DNA from 2 places in the Halomonas sp. TG39a genome. Region 2 is predicted to be linked to the other one. Evidence: predicted binding sites of a transcription regulator. Region 2 holds the regulator's gene; the other holds the start of a gene.
The links. Region 2 encodes FliA, which starts transcription of late flagellar genes. Its sites were predicted from a motif close to CTAAAGTTNNNNNNNNNNCNGCCGATA; they were not measured.
Positions count from the first base shown of each region.

Region 1: a site for FliA is predicted at 3,994-4,020, ahead of U738_RS11560 (flagellin N-terminal helical domain-containing protein). Genes of this name have one in related genera too.

Region 1 covers NZ_JQLV01000001.1:2,581,775-2,591,900, reverse strand. The annotation lists gene fliD (flagellar filament capping protein FliD) at 1-1,262, shown strand, start outside; gene fliD (flagellar filament capping protein FliD) at 1,443-2,795, shown strand; gene U738_RS11565 (flagellin N-terminal helical domain-containing protein) at 2,955-3,842, shown strand; gene U738_RS11560 (flagellin N-terminal helical domain-containing protein) at 4,091-4,978, shown strand; gene U738_RS22960 (glycosyltransferase) at 5,250-7,553, shown strand; gene U738_RS11550 (hypothetical protein) at 7,577-8,857, shown strand; gene pseB (UDP-N-acetylglucosamine 4,6-dehydratase (inverting)) at 8,858-9,856, shown strand; gene pseC (UDP-4-amino-4,6-dideoxy-N-acetyl-beta-L-altrosamine transaminase) at 9,856-10,126, shown strand, end outside.
Region 2 covers NZ_JQLV01000001.1:3,719,924-3,730,049, reverse strand. The annotation lists gene U738_RS16795 (adenosylcobalamin-dependent ribonucleoside-diphosphate reductase) at 1-1,318, opposite strand, end outside; gene U738_RS16790 (hypothetical protein) at 1,534-2,106, shown strand; gene U738_RS16785 (sensor domain-containing diguanylate cyclase) at 2,126-4,132, opposite strand; gene U738_RS16780 (OmpA/MotB family protein) at 4,156-4,830, opposite strand; gene U738_RS16775 (motility protein A) at 4,836-5,657, opposite strand; gene U738_RS16770 (RNA polymerase sigma factor FliA) at 5,698-6,399, opposite strand; gene U738_RS16765 (flagellar protein FlhE) at 6,426-6,854, opposite strand; gene U738_RS16760 (hypothetical protein) at 6,880-7,446, opposite strand; gene flhF (flagellar biosynthesis protein FlhF) at 7,443-9,626, opposite strand; gene flhA (flagellar biosynthesis protein FlhA) at 9,686-10,126, opposite strand, start outside.

The DNA.
Region 1 (10,126 bases), 1.1 Mb from region 2:
TTGAGCCTATTGCGGCACAGCTCCAATCTGAAGATACGAAAATATCTGCCTATGGTAAGTTGCAAAGCGCGCTTGAGCAGTTTCAAAGCTCAGCCGAAGCACTCAATGATGGGGCGTCATTCGAGAGCTTAACAACCAATGTAGAAGGCAGTGCCGTTGGCGCTGTTAGCAGCAATGAGGCCCAGCCAGGTCAGTACGAAGTGCAGGTCGGCCAGTTAGCTACAGCCAGTAGCCTAGTAACAGAGCGTTTGGAAACAGCAGATGAAAGCATAGTGACTGGGGAGCAGTCATTAACCTTTACTCTTGCTGACGGAGCTATGGATCCCATTACCATTGCCGATGGCAGTTCCCTCGAAGATATGCGTGATGCTATCAATCAACAGAGTGATGGCCGCTTAAGCGCCTCTATTATCAACGACGGTGAAGGGTATCGTCTTGCAGTAAATTCAACGGAAACGGGTGCGGACGCGAGTATTGAAAGCACAAACTTTTCAGACATTCTTGCGGGCGATGTACAAACGACTGATGCCCAGGTAGTTCAAGCGGGGCAGGATGCAGAGTTTAACGTCAATGGAATCGATATTGTTAGCCCTACCAATCAAGTGGAAGGCGCTATTCAAGGCATTACCTTAAACCTTGCTGAGGCTGGTGCGACGAGCACTGTAAGCGTTGAGCAGGATGATGAGGCTATCCGCGAGCAGATCACGGCCTTTGTTGATGACTTCAACACGCTCAAGGACACCATTACCAGTTTGACAGCGTTTGACGAAGAGACTGGTCAGTCGGCGGGGTTGAACGCCGATGCCGCGACCCGCGCGGTTGAACGAGAGCTTCGTCAAACAATTAGCAGTGTTGTCGGCGGCGATGGCTTTAGCGTGTTGTCGGATATAGGTATTTCACTTCAAGTGGATGGCAAGCTGGAGATTGACGAAGATAAGTTAGATAGCATTGTTGCTAATCAGCCGGATCAGCTAGCCAATTTTTTTGCAGGCGATAGCGAAGAGGGTGGCATGGCAGGGCAAATAGCCTCATCGCTGGAAAGCTTGGTGGGAACAGGTGGCCGCCTTGAAAGTGCCGTTGATTCGTCTGAAAGGCGCTTTGCTTCGTTAGAAGACCGCTATGCGACAACGGAAAGCCGTATCGAGCAAACCGTTGAGCGTTATCGCACACAGTTTCAAGCGATGGACAGCATGGTAGCGCAAATGAACTCAACCAGTGCTTATCTGACCCAGCAGTTTGCAGTGCTTGATCAGCAAGGTTAAGTTAGGCTGATAAGCTAGCTAAATTAATAGTTTACAAGATGCCCGGCACAGTGTGTTGGGCATTTTTCTTTGCAATGCTTTAAAAACAGCTTAAAAAAGGCATTAACTCTAAAGTTTGCTCCTCCGCAGCCGATAGATTACCTAGACACCTTTCTCTACTTCTTATAAGGAATGAACCCCATGGCATCGATCACAGCACTCGGTGTAGGTTCTGGATTAGATCTTTCAGGTTTGGTGGATCAGCTAAAAGCGGCCGAACAGCAAAAGCTTGTGCCTATTCTAGAGCAGAAAAGTGCTCAGCAAACCAAAATTTCAGCTTATGGGCGCCTTGAATCAGCGATGGATCGCGTGCAAACCTCTATTGCTGCGTTGAACGATGCCGCTACATTTAAGCAGCAAAAAAGCACCGTGACGGGCGATGGCGTATTGGCGACCGCAGGCGAAACCGCTAATGCCGGGCGCTATGAAGTAACCGTTACCCAACTGGCTCGCGCAGGCAGCGCTGCTTCCAACAGCGTAGCGCTAGACCAAGAGGTAACAGCAGCCGATGCGACGCTAACGCTTAACTTTGGTGCTGGCGGAACACAAACAAGCTACGACGTTGCTATTTCAGCGGGCAGTACGCTGGCGGATGTTCGTGACCAGATCAATGCGGATAAAGAGGCTGGCGTAACCGCTTCTATCGTTAATGATGGCACTGGGTACCGCTTAGCGCTGAGCTCAAAAGAGACGGGCCAAGATGCTTCACTGGAGGGCTTCTCAGGCTTAGCGTCGCTGACCATGGATGCAGCCACCCAGCGTTCAGGTCAGGACGCTGAGCTGAATGTTAATGGCATTACTATCACCAGTAAAACCAACCGCGTTGAAGAGGCCATCCAAGGCGTAACGCTTGATCTCACAGAGGCCTCTGGAGACCCCGTTACGCTGGTGATTGAGCGTGATGATGCGTCGCTAAGAGAAGCCATTGACGAGTTCGTTAAAAACTATAACGAAATGAAATCCACCGTTGGCCGAATGACCGCATACAACGGCGAAGGCGAAACGTCTGGCGAGCTAGTGGGTGACCGCACCGTGCGCACCATTGAAGACCGCCTACGCCGGGATATTACTGACAACCTCGGCACCGGCGATATTTCACGCCTTTCACAACTGGGCATAGCCATTGATGAGAAGGGGCGATTAAAGGTCGACGAGGATAAGTTGGACGATGCAGTAGCCAACAACCCAGAGGGGCTATCTGCCTTCTTTGCGGGCGAAACCGAAGAAGGCGGCTTTGCTGGGCGCTTAAACGCCACGCTTGAAGGCATTACGGCAGAAAACGGCATCATTCAAAGCTCAGTGACTAGTGCTGAGCAGCGGGTTGACAGCCTGGACGAGCGTAAGCTTCGTATGGAGGCTAGTATCGAGCGCAGCACAGAGCGTTACCGTAAGCAGTTTGGGCAATTGGATGGTTTGATCGCCCAAATGAACTCTATGAGCAGCTACCTCTCCCAGCAGTTCAGTATGCTGGGCAACATGCAGAACAACAATTAAGAAAGTAGTTCAGAGTGCAGTTGAAATAGTTACAGTAAGTTACATAAAGAAGCGTAATTTTTCTAAAGAATTTGGCGGGCCTGCCGTTAATTAACATAACGGCGACGCAAGCGCCGCTAAGCAGGCCAATAGGCCAGTTAATCTTCGAGGAGCACTCACATGTCTGTAATCAACACTAACATTACTGCCCTGATCGGCCAGAATAACCTGTCCAACTCTCAGTCTATGCTTGCCAAAGCGCAAGAGCGTCTGTCCTCTGGCCTGCGCATCAACAGCGCTTCTGACGATGCTGCTGGTCAAGCCATCGCCAACAAGATGACAGCCCAGATCAAAGGCATGGATCAGGCTAGCCGTAATGCTAGCGACGGTATTTCCCTGGTACAGACCATGGAAGGCGGCCTTGACCAAATCAACGACAACCTGCAGCGTATTCGTGAGCTAGCGGTACAGGGTGCCAACGACACCAACGCCAAAGAAGACCGTGCTGCAATTACTACCGAGATCAACGAACGTTTAGCAGAGATTGAACGTGTATCGGGCAGCAACAACTTTAACGGCACTAATCTGCTAAACGTTGCAAGTGGCGCTGGCGCGACTCTTAATATTCAGGTTGGTTCCAACACTGAAGCTGAAGATGTTATTAGTGTTAATAGGCTTGATGCCACGGTTAGCGGACTTGGTTTAGAAGACACTGTATCTGGTGCTACAGCAGTGACCGCTGGCGAATTTACAGTTGCAGATGCTTCAGGTGCAGGTGCCACTCACGAAGAGTTCAAGACTTTAGTTGATGCGGTTGATAGAGCAACTGAGTCGCTGGATACCAGTCGTGCAACCTTGGGTGCTACTCTGAACCGTTTCGACTCGGTGATCGATAACCTGGCGACGACGTCTACCAACCTTTCTGAAGCTCGTTCACGTATCGAAGATGCCGACTACGCAGTAGAAGTGTCTAACATGACGCGTGCGAATATTCTCCAACAGGCGGGTACTTCTATGCTGGCACAGGCTAACCAGACGCCGCAGTCTGTATTGTCTCTACTGGGCTAATCCTTTAGCCAGTAATGTCAAAAGAAAGTAACGACGGGGCCAGTAGGCCCCGTTTTTATTTAAGGCAGATATCCAAAATTCGATGTTAATAAGCAGTTGTCGCATCAATCAGATGAGTTACAGTAGTTTACATAAAAAAGAACGGTTTTTTCTAAAGAAGTTGGTGGGGAGGCCGTTAATTATAATAACGGCAACGCAAGTGCCGCTAAGCAGGCCACAAGGCCAGTTAAATTTCGAGGAGCACTCACATGTCTGTAATCAACACCAACATTACGGCCCTGATTGGCCAGAACAACCTGTCTAACTCTCAGTCTATGCTGGCCAAAGCGCAAGAGCGTTTGTCTTCTGGCCTGCGCATTAACAGCGCCTCTGACGACGCTGCTGGCCAAGCCATCGCCAACAAAATGACTGCCCAAATCAAAGGTATGGATCAGGCTAGCCGTAATGCTAGCGACGGTATCTCTCTGGTACAGACCATGGAAGGCGGTCTTGATCAAATCAACGACAACCTGCAGCGTATTCGTGAGCTAGCGGTACAGGGCGCCAACGACACCAACGCTACAGAAGACCGTGATGCGATCGTTACCGAGATCAACGAGCGCCTAGCTGAAATTGATCGCGTAGCTGGCAGCAACAACTTTAACGGTACTAACCTGCTAAACGTAGCAAGTGGTGCCGGCGCTACCCTTAATATTCAGGTTGGCTCCAATACTGAAGCTGAGGACGTTATTAGCGTTTCTAGACTTGATGCCACAGTTGATGGCCTGGATCTAGATACCGCCAGCGGCGGTGTAATTGCTGATGCGGGTAACGGAATGGAGTTTACGCTCCAAAGTGGTGGTAGTGTTGCACATACTGACTTCAAGGCTTTAGTAGATGCAGTTGATACTGCCACTGAAGCGCTAGACACCAATCGTGCGACTCTTGGTGCTACGCTTAACCGTTTTGACTCAGTGATCGATAATCTGGCGACCACTTCTACCAACCTTTCTGAAGCCCGCTCGCGCATCGAAGATGCGGACTATGCGGTGGAAGTGTCTAACATGACACGCGCCAACATCCTTCAGCAGGCCGGTACCTCCATGCTGGCACAGGCTAATCAGACGCCACAGTCTGTATTGTCTCTGCTGGGCTAATACCTTAGTCGGTATGATGCAAGAGAAAGTATCGCGGGGCCAACAGGCCCCGTTTTTTTGCCTGTAGACTCAGTAATTACATTGTAGTTAAGTCATGAAAAAATAGAAATTGTTAGCCATCGATAATTAAGCCCCTTTTTCTTGCTTGCCCCACCTTTAAGTTAGTGCTGATCGAGAGAACACCTACCTAAATACTGGCGGATTCGCGCCTTTGCTCACTGCCCTAGCACAGTAAGCTAGGCACATTGCCATTTTTCCTGTGAGCCGCTTCATGGTTAAGCAAACTCAAGCATCCGCTACTCAAAAACGCAGGCCCCGCATACTTTGGGCCAATCCCTTTTGCTTGTTGGATACCTCCAGCGGCGCCAGCATGACCGTGCGTCAAATGTTGCTGCAACTGGTGTCTCGTGGTTATGACGTTCAAGTGCTGGGCGCGACCGTATTCGATAACCCAAAGGGAATGGGGCGGCTTAAAGAAAAATTCTCTGACCTGAGCGCTCATCTACACCAATTGATAGAAGCTGAAGATGGCGCGCTCACGCATAAGTTGGTGGTGAGTTATAGTCACAATCGAAATCATTTGACGACGCATGAAGAAGGGCTTTGGTATAGTCAGTACCTCTACATGCTGGATTCTTTTAAGCCGGATGTTGTGTGGTTCTACGGCGGCCAAACGCTTGACATGCTAATTGCCGATGAGGCACGAGATCGCGGTATACCTGTTGCTTTCTACCTAGCGAACGGCAACTATAAATCACCACGCTGGTGTCGTGATGTGGATCTGATTCTCACCGATAGCCAAGCTACGGCTGATATGTACCGCAAAAAGGTTGGTTATACCGCCAATCCGGTAGGCAAGTTTATCGCTCCAGAAAACTTCATTGCCGAACACCATGAACGTAAGCGACTATTGTTTGTTAACCCTAGTTGGCAAAAGGGCGCGAGCGTATTTGTGCAACTGGCCGAAAAGCTGGAGCGAGAAAGACCCGATATTGAGCTTGAAGTGGTAGAAGCCCGGGCTGACTGGCCCGCCGTGCTGCGTGAAACCACTCGTCGAATGGGGGAGCAGCGTATCGCGTTAAGTAATGTTGTAGTGACCCCCAACACCAGCGATATGCGCGGCCCTTACAGTCGAGCTCGTGTGGTTGTTGCGCCTAGCCTATGGTGGGAAAGCTCTGGGCGTATGCTGGCCGAGGCGATGCTCAACGGTATTCCAGCGCTAATCACCAACCGCGGTGGCATGCCCGAAATGATTGGCGATGCTGGCCTCTCTTATGATTTTCCGGATGAGTGCTATAAAGAGCCCTACCAACATCTGCTCAGCGATGACGAGCTTCAACCGTTAGTGGATGCAGTCATCAGTCTATTCGACGATGAAGATATGTATCAGGATTTGGTGGCGCGCGCTTGGCAAGTGGGGAAAGAGAAGCACCATCTCGACCGCGCCACGGAGCGGCTAATTACTGCTTTAACTCCGCTGGTAAACTTGCGCGCTGGAAATAAAGACTTTGCCATTATTCAGAAGAAACGCCATCGTCAGCGCTTAGCCTATCTGGCAACTAAACCTGAATTCAAGGTTGATAACTCACTTAAAGAGTTGGTTGGTGCTATCTCTGGAGCCAAGCAGGGCAACGAACCACAAGTTAACCGTTTGTGGCTTACCGATGATTTTACCTGGCAAATAAAAGGTAAAATCATGGTACTCGACAACCGCGCTAGCTTGATCAAAAGCGGCCTTGCTGACCAAATGGCGGCGACGGAAGCCTTTGGTATTGTCGCCTTTGACCCCGCCAGTGAAATAAAGGAGGCCAAGCAATACGAAGGTAGTGAGTATATACAGTTATTTCAGCACGCACTGCTAGGAGATGGAAAGCCGAAAACGCTGTACGCCTGTGTAGCCCCTGAAATGACCAGTATTCTTTCACCGCTACCGCTCGAAAAACTTCCCAAGCGGCACCATCTAGGCGCCAAGCCTTTGGCAGAGCTGCCCATTACTACCGTGGCGTTGGATAGTATCGACGGATTGGGCAATCTTGACTGGCTGATTCTCGATGAGCTAAGCGATACTATGCTTGTGCTCGAGCATGGCAAAAAAACGCTCGCCAATACACTGTTAATTCAGGCGCGTGTCGCGTTTCAACTGACTCATGAAAAACAGCCCAATTTGGCAGAGCTACAGCATTGGGCGAGTCGCAATGGCTTCCGCTTTTACCGCTTTCATAATATTAGCCACTACAGTCATTTGCCAGAAAAGCTAAGCGCCCAAACAGCCTGCGCCACAGAGCAAGAGAGCGGCGATGTGCTCTTTCTACCCAGTCACGAACGCATGGCTACCCTAAGCGAGAAAGAAAGGATGAAGCTCGCCTTTATTCTCAGTTCAGGCTTCGCAGCACATGATGTTGCTTTTGAGTTGATAGCCGATGTTAGCCAGGAAAAAGCGCTGGAATTTTTAGAGGCACAGGAGCTGCTTCCACCTGCGATTGAGAAAGATAATAATGAATTAAATTCAAAATTCGCTGCAAATGAAACCGCCTTCTTGGGGCAAGATGATAATCTTTTTGCATTGCTTGATTGAAGCTTTTAAGGGAACAAATTTCTATGTTTGCTTATGAAAAATTTGATGTTTATGACGAAATTGTTTCCAGCCTACCGGATGGCCACTCATTAACTTATTCTCCACTTATAAGGGAAAGTTTTCAGTTTTGCCTTCAAGAGATAAGCCGAAAAAATATGGCCATCACGAAAGGAAGGCTAACGCTGGTTGGCGTAGGGTCTAGTAGCTACCCAGAGAAAAGAAAAATAAAGATAGTTGGTTATTTTTTTGATGAGGATTTTTTGAAACATATAATTGAAGGGTTTGAGGAAAAGGGAGTTGAGGCAAAAAAACTAGAGCTTCTGTCGCCGCAGTTTAAAAGGGAGTTGAGTAATAAGCAAAAAGAGGAAGTAGATTTTTTTGATTCCAAGTTGAAAGAGAATTTTGGTGTTAGTATTCGAGCTAATATGGAAGAAAGGTTTTATCTTTTAAACGGAATGGTGGCTAAATACTATCAGTTGCTGAAGAATTCAGAAGTTGATGCTCTTGTTGTTAGAGTTTATTATGGTTTGTATTATTTTCCTATTATTCTTGCTTGTAAGATGTTGGGTATTACTGTTATCGACGTTCAGCATGGGATTAATGGTTTCAAACATCCATGTTACTCAAAGTTTAAGAGAAATGAAGTTTGCAGTCCGTTACTGCCAGATGTGTTCTGGACGTGGAGCGGCATGGCAACCAAGATGCTGTTGAATGATAGTGCTTTGGCTGACTCTTGCTTAATCGTTGAAGGTGGTAACCCGGTCTTTAAAGAGGCTGAGGAAGCTGATGCATCTGGCACAGCGCTAGTGTCAGAGAAGGGGAATCGAATTCTCTATACGCATCAGCCTCAGTCAAAAGGTATTCCTGTGCCGGTTGATGAGATAAAAAAAGTTTATCGCATTAAAGGCCAGAAGGTCGTTATCAGGCCGCATCCACTGCATTTGGATGAGGCTAAAAAAGTGCTGGCGCTGTTAAAGAAAGCGGGAGTGAAGTGCGGCCTTGAAGACTCCACCAAAATTTCAATCAATGAGTCACTCGCCAAGGCGAGCGTCCATATCACATATTCATCGACCTGCGCTCTGGATGCGTTGAATTTCGGTATTCCTTCGGTTTATTGCTCTGATTATATTGGTGACGTTGAGGCAGAATTCGCTACAGGTCTTCTTTTTAAAATAAAAGAAGTTGAAAAGGAAAATATTTTGAGAATGCCTGAAAAGGCTATAGATTACAGTTTGGGTTCTAAAGATAAAGTCGCTTATGCTGTCTCTAAACTGCTATCCCAATCCAAGCGAGTGGAGTCTTAAGTGTTTAATGATCAGACAGTACTCATCACTGGTGGCACTGGCTCCTTCGGTCATACGTTTATACCTATGCTTCTGGCACGCTATAATCCCAAGAAAATTATAATTTTCTCCCGTGATGAGATGAAACAATGGGAGATGGCAAAGAAATTTGAAGGTGACTCTCGGGTACGTTTTTTCATTGGCGATGTGCGTGACCGTGATCGCCTTTATCGTGCACTGGATGGCGTGGATTATGTTGTTCATGCAGCGGCTACAAAGATTGTTCCCACGGCTGAGTACAACCCATTCGAGTGCATAAAAACAAATGTTATTGGAGCGATGAACCTTGTAGATGCTTGTATTGATAAAGGCGTAAAAAAACTGGTGGCGCTTTCAACCGATAAAGCCAGTAGCCCGATTAATTTGTATGGCGCGACTAAATTAACGTCAGATAAGTTGTTCGTCGCGGGCAATCATTATGCCGGTCACAGCTCCACTCGGTTTTCTGTGGTTCGCTACGGTAACGTTATGGGCTCACGCGGCTCGGTGATCCCATTCTTTATGTCTATTCGAGATAGAGGCATACTGCCGATTACTGATGCACGCATGACCCGCTTTATGATTTCGCTAGAGGAAGGGGTTGAACTCGTTTGGCACGCCTTCGAGGATATGGAAGGTGGCGAGATCTATGTCAAGAAAATCCCTTCAATGAAGGTGACCGACTTGGCGCGGGTGATCGCTCCCGAAGCCAAGCAGAAGATTGTAGGTATCCGCCCTGGTGAAAAGCTACATGAGCAGATGATCAGTGCTGAAGATGCTTACTATACTTACGAATATCTCGAACATTTTAAGATTCTACCCCAGATCAACAACTGGGACAAAGATGCTAACCGAATTAAAGACGGCAAGCTTGTTCCAGATGGCTTTGTTTACTCAAGTAATAATAATAGTGAATGGATGACAGACGATGATCTTCAGGCCTGGATCAGTCAAAATCGTGAGAAAATCGGAGCTATTTAATGATCCCTTACGGTCGCCAAGAGATTACTCAAGCTGATATAGATGCAGTGGTCTCTGTGCTGAAGTCCGACTTCCTCACCCAGGGGCCGCAAGTGCCTAGCTTCGAGCAGGCAGTAGCCACGCATGTAGGAGCAAAGCATGCCCTGGCTGTTAATAGTGCCACCTCTGCACTACACCTAGCCTGCTTAGCGCTACGGCTTGGTAAAGGTGATTGGCTGTGGACTTCTCCAATCACCTTTGTTGCTTCAGCCAACTGCGGGTTGTACTGCG
Region 2 (10,126 bases):
TGCCCTTCTCTTGAGAAAGCTCCAGCGCCTGTTTCCAGCCCTCAATGGCTAAATGACGGCTGACTTCATCGGTGAATACCAGTGACTGCTTAGAGCCGTAGGGAATCTTTAACATAGTAAGCGTCGACCCTAAGCCTAGAAAACCCATGCCGTGGCGACGCTTGGCTTCAATCTCACGCTGCTGCTGAGGCAGCGGTAGACCAGCAATTTCCACCACGTTGTCAAGCATACGGGTGAAGATCGCCACCACTTTGCGATAGCGTTCCCAATCAAAGCGCGGCTCGGCGCCAAAGGGGTCAATCACAAACTTGGTCAGGTTCACTGAACCCAGTAAGCAGGCACCCTCAGGTGGCAACGGCTGCTCGCCACAGGGGTTGGTAGCGCGGATATCCTCACAGAACCAGTTGTTGTTCATGCGGTTCACTTGGTCGATCAGGATAAAGCCGGGTTCGGCGTAGTCGTAGGTAGAGGACATGATGGTGTCCCACAACTCCCGCGCTTTGATCACTTCAACAATGCGGCAGGCAACGCGGCCTTCGGCATCTACCGTGTAGCCCTCTTCAACCACCGGCCAGTCGCGGTAGATCAGGTCTTGCGCTTTAACGTCCTCTTTCTCACCAGGATGTAGCGGAAAGGCCAGCGGCCAGTCGGTATTGTTTTTGACCGCTTCCATAAACTCGTCAGTGATCAGCAGGCTAAGGTTAAACTGCCGCAGGCGACCGGCTTCACGCTTAGCCTGGATAAACTCGCGCACGTCCGGGTGGCCCACATCAAAGGTGCCCATCTGGGCGCCACGGCGGCCACCGGCAGAGGCGACGGTGAAACACATCTTGTCGTAGATATCCATAAACGCCAGCGGGCCGTTAGTGCCCGCGCCAGCGCCAAACACAAAGGCACCCTTATGGCGCAGCGTCGAGAAGTCGTAGCCGATACCGGCCCCGGATTTCAGCGTCATGCCCGCATCGACCACCGAGTCGAGAATATCGCGCATGGAATCACGAATGGTGCGCGAAACGGTGCAGTTTATCAGGCTCACCGCCGGCTTGTAGGCCTCAGCGCCTGCGTTGGAAAGAATACGCCCGGCAGGAATGGCGCCATTTTCCAGCGCCCAACGAAATTTCGGCAGCCACTCTTCGGCTTTATCACCTTCCACCGCAGCAAGAGCACGTGCAACCCGTTCAAACGTCGCCCCGACGTCCTGATCGACGGGCTGGCTATGACGATCCTTAAGACGGTATTTGGCATCCCAGATCTCCCGCGAGGGGGCCTGCATCGGGACGTCATTAGAGGTCTTGATAGCCTTAGCAGCGGTGCTCATGTCGCAAAACTCCTTCACAGCGGGGTGAATATAGCGCTCAAATGGGACGATTATAGATGGTATCGAGGTGAAGTATAGACACGACTTAACACCATATGAGGCACTTTTTTTAAATTTTTCTACCATATATAGAAAAATCAGCACCTTACACTTTTGTCCCTCACCTACACGCTATAGACTGGTTTTTCGGTTAATAGTCTAAGGATTTTGGTTAGATGGCTCAGATCATGACGGCAACTACCTTAATAACGACAGCAATGGCCGTCTCATTGCTGATCGCAACGCCCATGGCTAACGCAGCCACATTTAATACCGACGACGTCAGTACCCATGATCATTGGCACTCCATGACGCTCTCACTGGGAAACGAGCGCCACTACCGGGCGGTGGAAGCCCACAGCTACTCAGACGCGACGCTGAGCCTGAACGCCACGCCGGGAGTATGCGATTTACCCTGGCTGGAGATGCGCGTCACCCTTGAGCAGCAGCAGGGGGAGAGCCGGGCGGTTAATCTGGTGCCTACTCGACTACGCGTCGATGAGCAGCCCGTCATCGACACCATGGCCGAATTTATCACCGAGCGCGGCGATGACGGGTTTTATGCCCACTTTTATTTAAGCGACTTGGAATCCCTGATGGCCGATATGCGCCAGGGCGAACAACTGTTTCTCGGCTTTGACCAGGAAGAGCGCGAGCCTTGGTATATGACCTTTAGCCTGCAAGGCGCTGACGCCGCGATTAACCGAATGATGACGCAGTGTGAAAGCCACGGGGCGGCCACTCAATAATTCAATAAAGTATGAATTATTAAATTGACATCACGGGCTCTAGCGCCATTTCGACGCGGTTGCGTCCGCCATGCTTAGCGCGATACATAGCGTCGTCGGCCCGTGAGATAATGGTTTTGCAGCTGTCCCCCGTCTGCCAAACGGCAACCCCAATACTCACCGTAATCCTTTGTTCAAGCCCTTCTATACGCAGCTCTGCGACCAGCGAGCGCAGTCGTTCGGCCAGGCCAATAGCGGCGTCAATATCCGAGTGGGTCGCCAACACAATAAACTCTTCACCGCCCCAGCGGCCCAGGTGGTCGCAGCCACGCAGCGCGTTTTCAACTAAGCGTGCAAGGGCCACCAGCACATCGTCACCCACGCTATGGCCGTGGGCATCGTTGATCTGCTTAAAGTTATCCACATCAAACAACAAGAGGGCGAAGGCGGCCGCGTAGCGCTTGGCGGCCACTAGCTCGGCATTGATCGCCTCTTCAATGCGGTACCGGTTCCACACCTTGGTGAGGGGATCAAAATGGGCTAATTGCTCCAACCGCTGGTTGGCCTCGGCAAGAGCTTTACGCTCGTGCTCCAGGTGCATATTCAGCGAGCTAATTTCATAGGCTGAAATGGCCAGCGTCAGGTCTTCACCCAGGTCGACCGCCGCTAAGCGCTCTACCCGCTGCCAGGCTTCGCTCTTACCCACCACTTCCTCATGCCAAGCAACCGACGGGGTCACGAGCGCCACCGGTTGAGGATGGGTTGCAGGCTGCATCGCCCAATACAGCGTTTCCACCTGCTCGGGGCGAAAAAATATCAGCCAGGCGCGCTGAGTTGAGCTCATTGGCAGCGGCACCGCCAAGGCTCCGCACTGCTCGGGCATGGCCAGCGAAGCGGTTAACGTCTCTTTGGCGATTTCGCGCGTGCACCAAGGCCCGCTATGCACGTGGGCTCTTTCCAGACGTAGCACAAACTGGCTAATGGCTTCTGGGGTCGGCGTCATGCCTGCTTGATAAGCGCCGCCATTCACCCATAGCACTACACCATGGGCGCGAAACAGCTTCATCCAGGTAGCCGCCTGCTCCTGGAGTAGCTGCTGGGGGCTTTGTGGCTCGCTACGCGCTCGGGTACTCAGTGCCAAGCTATCCTGAACCCGCTGCAGGTAGCGGGCTTCTTGTCGCGCCCGGAGCAGCAGTAAGCGCTGGGTGGCCATCTGCACCAAGGTACGAACGGCATCACGTGCCGACGGCTCAACCGAGTGCGGCGCGGCCGAGTGGCAAAACACTAGCCCCCATAAGCCGGTATCACCCTGCATTGCCAAACTGAGTGAGCCGCGTACCCCCAGCCGGTTTAAATAGCGCTGCCGTTCCGGGGCAGGCGCGCGTAAAAAGCTGCCACTAAGGCTTGCTCCCGAGTAGGCGGGCGTCAGCGTTTCAGGCGGCGCATCGACGTCTTCAATTAACCGTACAGGGTAGTGTTGGTAACTTTTGCGCAAGGCAGCTGGGAAGTCGCTGGCGGGAAAGCGCTGCCCCAACAGCGAGGGCAGCTGTTTTCCTAGCGCTTCGGCAACCATCAAACCATGCCAATCGCTATCAAAATGGCACACCGTCACGCGATCATGGCCGGTAAGCTGTTGAATCGCGTTAACCAAGGAGTCGAGCAGCTCTTCCTGATGGGTGGCTTCCGCTAAGCGCATCAGCCGCTCATTGACGGTGCAGAGCAAGCGGCGCTTACCCTGGGGATTTAGTGGTTCAATCTCGACGATAACCTGCTCGCCTACCCGGTAAGCATGGAGCTGAAAACGCACGTTGCTATGCTTGGAACGAATAAACACTAGCGGGCCGGAAAGCCGCTGCTGCCCGTGCATTTCGCGACGCACCCGCTGGCTTAGCCGTTTCCCCAACACACAGCCAAGGGTGAGCTGCCCATTTTCAGGGCGCTCAACACCGGTTAAGCGGGTTAAGTTAGTGCTACTGGCTTGGATGCGTCGACAATCAGCATCTAATACCAGCAGGGCACCAAACGACTGCAATCGCGGGTGGTACATGGACACAAACGTGGCCTCGCAATCTATTCACCCTCGACCTGCTGTCTTAGCAGCAGCTCTACGCGCCGGTTGGCAGCTCGCCCATCCGCGGTTGCGTTCGGTTCCATGGGTTGGGTATCGGCATATCCGACGGCCCGCATACGTGAAATATTGAACCCTTGGCGCTCTAAGTGCCTCACCACGGCGATTGCCCGCGCTGATGAAAGCTCCCAGTTCGAGGGGAAGCGAGCCGTTGAAATCGGCACGCTGTCGGTATGCCCCTCCACCGATATCTGGCCATCAAAATTCGTCAGCACACCGATAAGGCTTTCAACCACGCCTCGCCCTTGGGGGGTTAGTACCGCTTGGCCGCTGGGGAATAGCAGGCTGGTATCAATCCGCAGCGTCACCCCTTCGCGGCCTTGCGAAACGCTGACTCCAGGAATATCAAGCCCGTCAAACTGCGGCTGCACCCCAGCGTGGCGGGGCTGAATCCCGGTGGCTAGAGACGCCAGCGGCAATGATGATACCGCGCTGGCCGAACGCATGAAAGCAGTATCAGCCGCTTCACCGCCGCCCGGCGGCGTCAGTGAAAGCAGCAGTACAAAGAGCGTGATCAGCAGCGTCAATACATCCAGATAGCTGGTTAACCAGCCCTCTTCACCATCGCCTGGCGACGGCGTCATTTCCAGCGCGTGGCGTGTATCGCGGTCTAGCATCGGGCCTACCCCTTGGCCGCCGAACTCACCGACGAGTCAGGCCTGGGTTTGACGCTGTTATCACGAATTTCATCGTGGTAGTTAGCCACAAAGGAGTTGAGTGTCTCTTCGATAAACGACGGCAGGCGACGCTTGGTAATCAGCGAAATACCTTCCAGCACCATGTTCATGGTAATCAGTCGCTCTTCGGTGCGGCGCTCTAACTTCACCGCAATCGGTTTAAACACTAAGTTGGCGAGTAAAATGCCATAGAAGGTAGTCAGCAGGGCCACCGCCATGCGCGGCCCAATCACCTGCAAGTCGCCTGCATCCATGACTTCCAGCATATTGACCAGCCCTACCAGGGTACCGATCATGCCAAACGCAGGCGCATAGGTGGCCATGGTGCGAAATATTTGTGCCTCGGCATGCTCACGCGCTTTAAGGCGGGCGATGCGCCAGCGCAACATGTCAAAAATTTCGTCCTCTTTGGTGTTGGCGATCACCAGTTGGATCCCGGTGCGCAGAAACGGATTGCGGGTATGCTCCAACTCGCGCTCGACCGCGCGCACATCGCCTTTAAACCACAGCCGTGACATATCGACCAATTCGCGGATATCGTCACGCATATAGGTATTTTCGCGCCGAAATACCAAGCCCACCAGCCGTACGACACGCAGCACCTCTTTCAGCGGATAGCTGATAAAGGTCGCCGCCAGGGTACCGGTCACCACGATGGCCAGACCCGGAAAATTGATAAAGCTTTCAGGGGACTCTGCGGTTAAAAACAGCACGCTCACCAACAGCAGTATGCTGGCAAATATGCCTATCAGCGTCGAAGGATTCATCCACGGCTCCTTGCCGGTCACAAGTGAGTAAAAAGAGGTGTTATGCCGAGTCGTGTAAGCGAGCGCGTAAACGACTTACGGCCTGGCTGTGTAGTTGAGAAACGCGTGACTCCGTTACGCCCAACACAGCCCCTACTTCCTTGAGGTTGAGTTCTTCTTGGTAGTACAGCGCCATAAGCAACTTTTCACGCTCTGGCAGCGCTTCAATCGCATCAATCAGCGTTTGCCGCTGCTGTCCATCCAGCAACTGCTCGAACGGTGAATTGCCCAGTTCATGACTGATAGGCTCGCCGCCATCGGCGACTAGCTCTTCAAACGGCAATAGCTGGCCGCTGTTGGTGTCGTTAAGGAGCTGCTGATAGTCGCTCAGCGGCATCTCTAGGTGGTGAGCAATTTCGTGCTCTTCCGGCGCTCGCCCGAGCTGCTGCTCTAATTGGCGAACGGCGCGGTCAACCGCCCGCGCTGAGCGGCGTACGCTGCGCGGCAGCCAGTCGCGGGTGCGCAACTCGTCCATCATCGCACCGCGAATACGTTGACTGGCAAAGGTCGCGAAGGTGGCTCCCTGGGTAGCGTCGAAGCGCCCCAGCGCTTCCAGCAGCCCCACCATCCCGGCTTGAATAAGGTCGTCGAGCTCAATACTCGCTGGCAATCGAACCTGTAGCGTCAAGGCCTGACGTCGCACTAATGGCATGTATTGAGTCAACAGCTCATTTTGTTTAATTCTGCCCTGTGCTGTGTACATATTCTCGCCTCGCGGCTATCCAGCCTTCACTGATAATTCACAATCATTTGCAATCCCTGCACCCGAACAGGCCGCTGACCTGGACGTAAGGCGAAGCGAAAATGCAACGGCGCATCGGCGTCTCGTCCCGCTAGCGCGGTAGTAGAACCCCGCATACCCGTTAACGCAACGCACTGCTCAGGATGGCACAGCCAAGCGTTTAAGTGCGCACTGGGGGGGTAGTGAAACTGCCACTGTATACGCCCAAGCTGGCCTGACTGCAGGCTGGCGACGTCGGGTGGGGTGGCCGCCTGACTACTGCTTGCCCGATCACTCATCGCCACCATCAGTCCCGGTATCTGAGTGCTCCAGCTACCGGGCGCTGCCTGGGCGCTCCCCGTTAAACCTGCCCATAGACACCCTGTCAGCAGCGCCGCGATCAACGGCAGCCGCCCTGTTAACGGCCAGCTTAGCATGCTTGGTCTCCTTGGCAGAGTGCGCTCATCGTGCAAGTACCAGTAACTCCATATTTAAGTAGTAATCAGCAGCCTCACGCAAGTTATCGAGTAGCCCCTGGCGCGGCAAGTGCGGCTCATGGAGTGCCAGCAAACGACGCGGCCCACCACCCTCATGCAACTGGCGCAACGTACGGAACATGGTCGCAAACGCATCGGCATCGCTACTAATCCACAGCGCCCAGCGGCTGTATTGGTCGCTCAGTTGCGCAAGCTCAGACGTTTCCGCCATGACGATGCGAATATCCCAGTCATCAGGCTCACCGGCCCAGTTTCGACCTAGCGTTGACCACTGCCCCAGACGTGCTTTGACCTTACTCACCTGAACTACGCCGCGACCGGGCAGCCCAACTACTATAAGCGGAATTTTGGGCCTGGGCGGCGCCACCGTCCTGGGCTCTTCCAGCGCCGCTCGCGTCGGCGTTGATAGGGGTGAAACGTGTTCGGCCACAGGTTCTGCCGCCGCAACATCAACCGCCCCCTCAGCCTGCTGCTGTTGGCGCTGCAGGTTTGCCCACTTGCGCAGTCCCGAGGCTTGATCTTGTTCGCTCACGCCACACCCTCTCGACTCACACTGCCCATTTGACGAATCGCATCCCGCGCCATAAAGGCGTAGACCAGCGCATCAAGCATACCGGTATCGCGGCGGCGACGGCTGGCGCCTAGTAGGTTGAGCAGATCGCCGCGCAGCGTCTGCGCCTCCTCATCATCGGCAACATCGAGATGCCCAGCGACCGACGCCACACCGCTGGCCATTAACAGCCGTACTTCGGCATTGAGATCACCGCTATCGGCCTCTTTTAACTGCTGCCACGCGCGCCGCGTCAAGGCGGCCAAGCCTTCACTTTGCAGCTGTGTTAACAGTAGCGAGAGCACCTCAGCCCCCAGCCGTGCAGGGGTTAGCCAGTAGCGGCGCGCTACCACTTTGGCACTTTCCGGGTCGCGCACTTCCCCGTACCAGGCGAGCAGCGCAGTGCCACTGGCGTCCTCAACCTCGGCGTAGACCGTCCAAAGTTGCACCGATTGGCCACGAAAACGCACGCCTACATGATGCGTTAGCACACTGTCATCAAACAACTGACGGAGGGTCTGGCGCTCATGGTGAAAGAGTACCCTATGACTGGGGGCTACTTGGCTGACCCAGGTCAAATGCTCGGCTTCCAGCCAGACGAGCGCCTCCGGTTCGGGAAAGCGCGGCAGTAGGTGTACCGCGACGCCGGTTGACTCTGACAGCGCGGCTAAGCGCGGCTGCCATCCCGCGACGTGGCGATGCTGCAGCCAGGGTAGCGCCAGCCAGGCGCCATCTGTGTCCAGCCCTATGTCCGGCATTGCCCAGTCGCAGCCGCGCTCATTGCGCCGCGCCGACCACGCCATCCCTAAGGTGGTTTCCGCCGCGGGATAGCCGGCGAGCAGTGCGTCCAAACGCTGTTCCTGCACACGGCTCGGCAGCGAGGCTAGGTTCCAGGTCTCTTCTAGTTCTGCAAAACCGGTGACGCGTTGGCGCAGCCTCGCCAGTAGTGATGACAAGCGACGCCCTTGGCCCAGTACATCCCGGGACCAGCGCGGCATTGCCATCGGGGCTTCAGCACTGTGGGCCCGTTCACGCTGCGGCGTTGCCGTGCTTAGCGCCTGATCGACTAAAGCGTCGGGAGTGGCAATGGCCATATCTTCGGGCACCTGCTGGCCATTGGAACCAAACAGCACACGCATCCCGTGACGCATAATAATATCTAGCACTGGCGCCAGCCGCCCCGCTTCATCCTGCTTGGTAATAATACAGTCATCGAGCTCTGCGCCCGCCGCTCGCGCGGCTTGGCGATAGCGCAGCACGACTTCTTCGAGGGTTTCTGGCTGGCTGGCAGCATTCAGCAGCAATACCAAGCGCACTCGCGAGCGTCCGCCCTGGAGGTGGGCGATCTGTTCAATCACCCGCTGGTCACGCTGACTCATGCCCACGGTGTCGATAATCACCCACTGCTTGCCCTGCAAGCGGCCCAGCAAATCGTCGATGGGCTGCTCGGCATCCAGCGCGTACATCGGCGTATCCAGCAAGCGCGCATAGATGCGCAGCTGCTCGTGGGCACCAATCCGGAAGCTGTCGGTGGTCACCAGCGCCACCGGGCGCGTACCGTGACGCATCACAAAACGTGCCGCCAGCTTGGCGGTGGTGGTGGTTTTCCCTACCCCGGTCGGCCCCACCAGAGCGACAATGCCGGTTTGATCAAAGAAACTAGGCTCATCGCTCAGCACGCAGAGGCGATCCATTAACTGCTGACGCAGCCACTGCAGCGGTGCTTCGCTATCGCTGTCTAACCGGGCTAATGGTTCGGGCAACCCTGCCAGCAGTTCATCGGCAAGCTCGCTGCCGAAACCGACGTTCCATAGCAGTTGGCGCAGTCGCGCGGCCGTTCCGGTGGGCGTTGCTGGCATTGGTGAAGCAGCAGGGGCTGGCTGGCTATTTGCTAGCAGCGCGCGCATATCCTGCATTTCGCGCAGTAAGCGCTCACTCATCGCCTGCATGGGGTCTTGCGGCGGAGGTGCTGTCGGCGTTTCGAGAGGTGCGGGTTCCGGTGAAGGTTCAAAGTGGTCGATGGCTTCATCCGCCATGGCCAAAATTTCAACGCCCCCTTCGGTACGCCGATTAGCCACAATCAAGGCGTCTTCACCGAGCGTTTCGCGCACTTGGCGCATCACATCACGACTGTTGGCTCCCACGAAACGTCTAACGCTCATGATTTACCTTTTGTCTGTTCTGGAAATGGTCGACGCTAGCCTATCACGGCGGGCCATCATTAACGTCCGCCGACTATTGTGGTCACTCTTAATGTGCGGTCATCGGGAATTTCAGCCTGCGACAACACTGACATATGGCGTAAACGGCGGCGCAAAAAGCGTGATAGTACCGCGCGCAGCGAATGCTGCACGACCAGCACCGGCGGTTCGCCGGAACTTTCGTGACGCTCCAGCGCTTGCTGCGCCTGGGTCATCAGCGTCTCTGCCAAGCCAGGCTCCATGGCGCCGTTGCCGTTCATCGCCTGCACCAGCACCTGTTCCAGTTGGGCATCCAGTCCCATCACATTGAGCGTCTCCTGCCCTGCAAACCACTGCTGGACAATCGCACGCCCCAGTGAGACTCGCACCAGCGCTGTCAGCTCGTTAGGATCTTTTTGCTGGGCGGCGTACTCCGCCAGGGTATCCAGAATAGTGCGCATATCGCGAATAGAGACATCTTC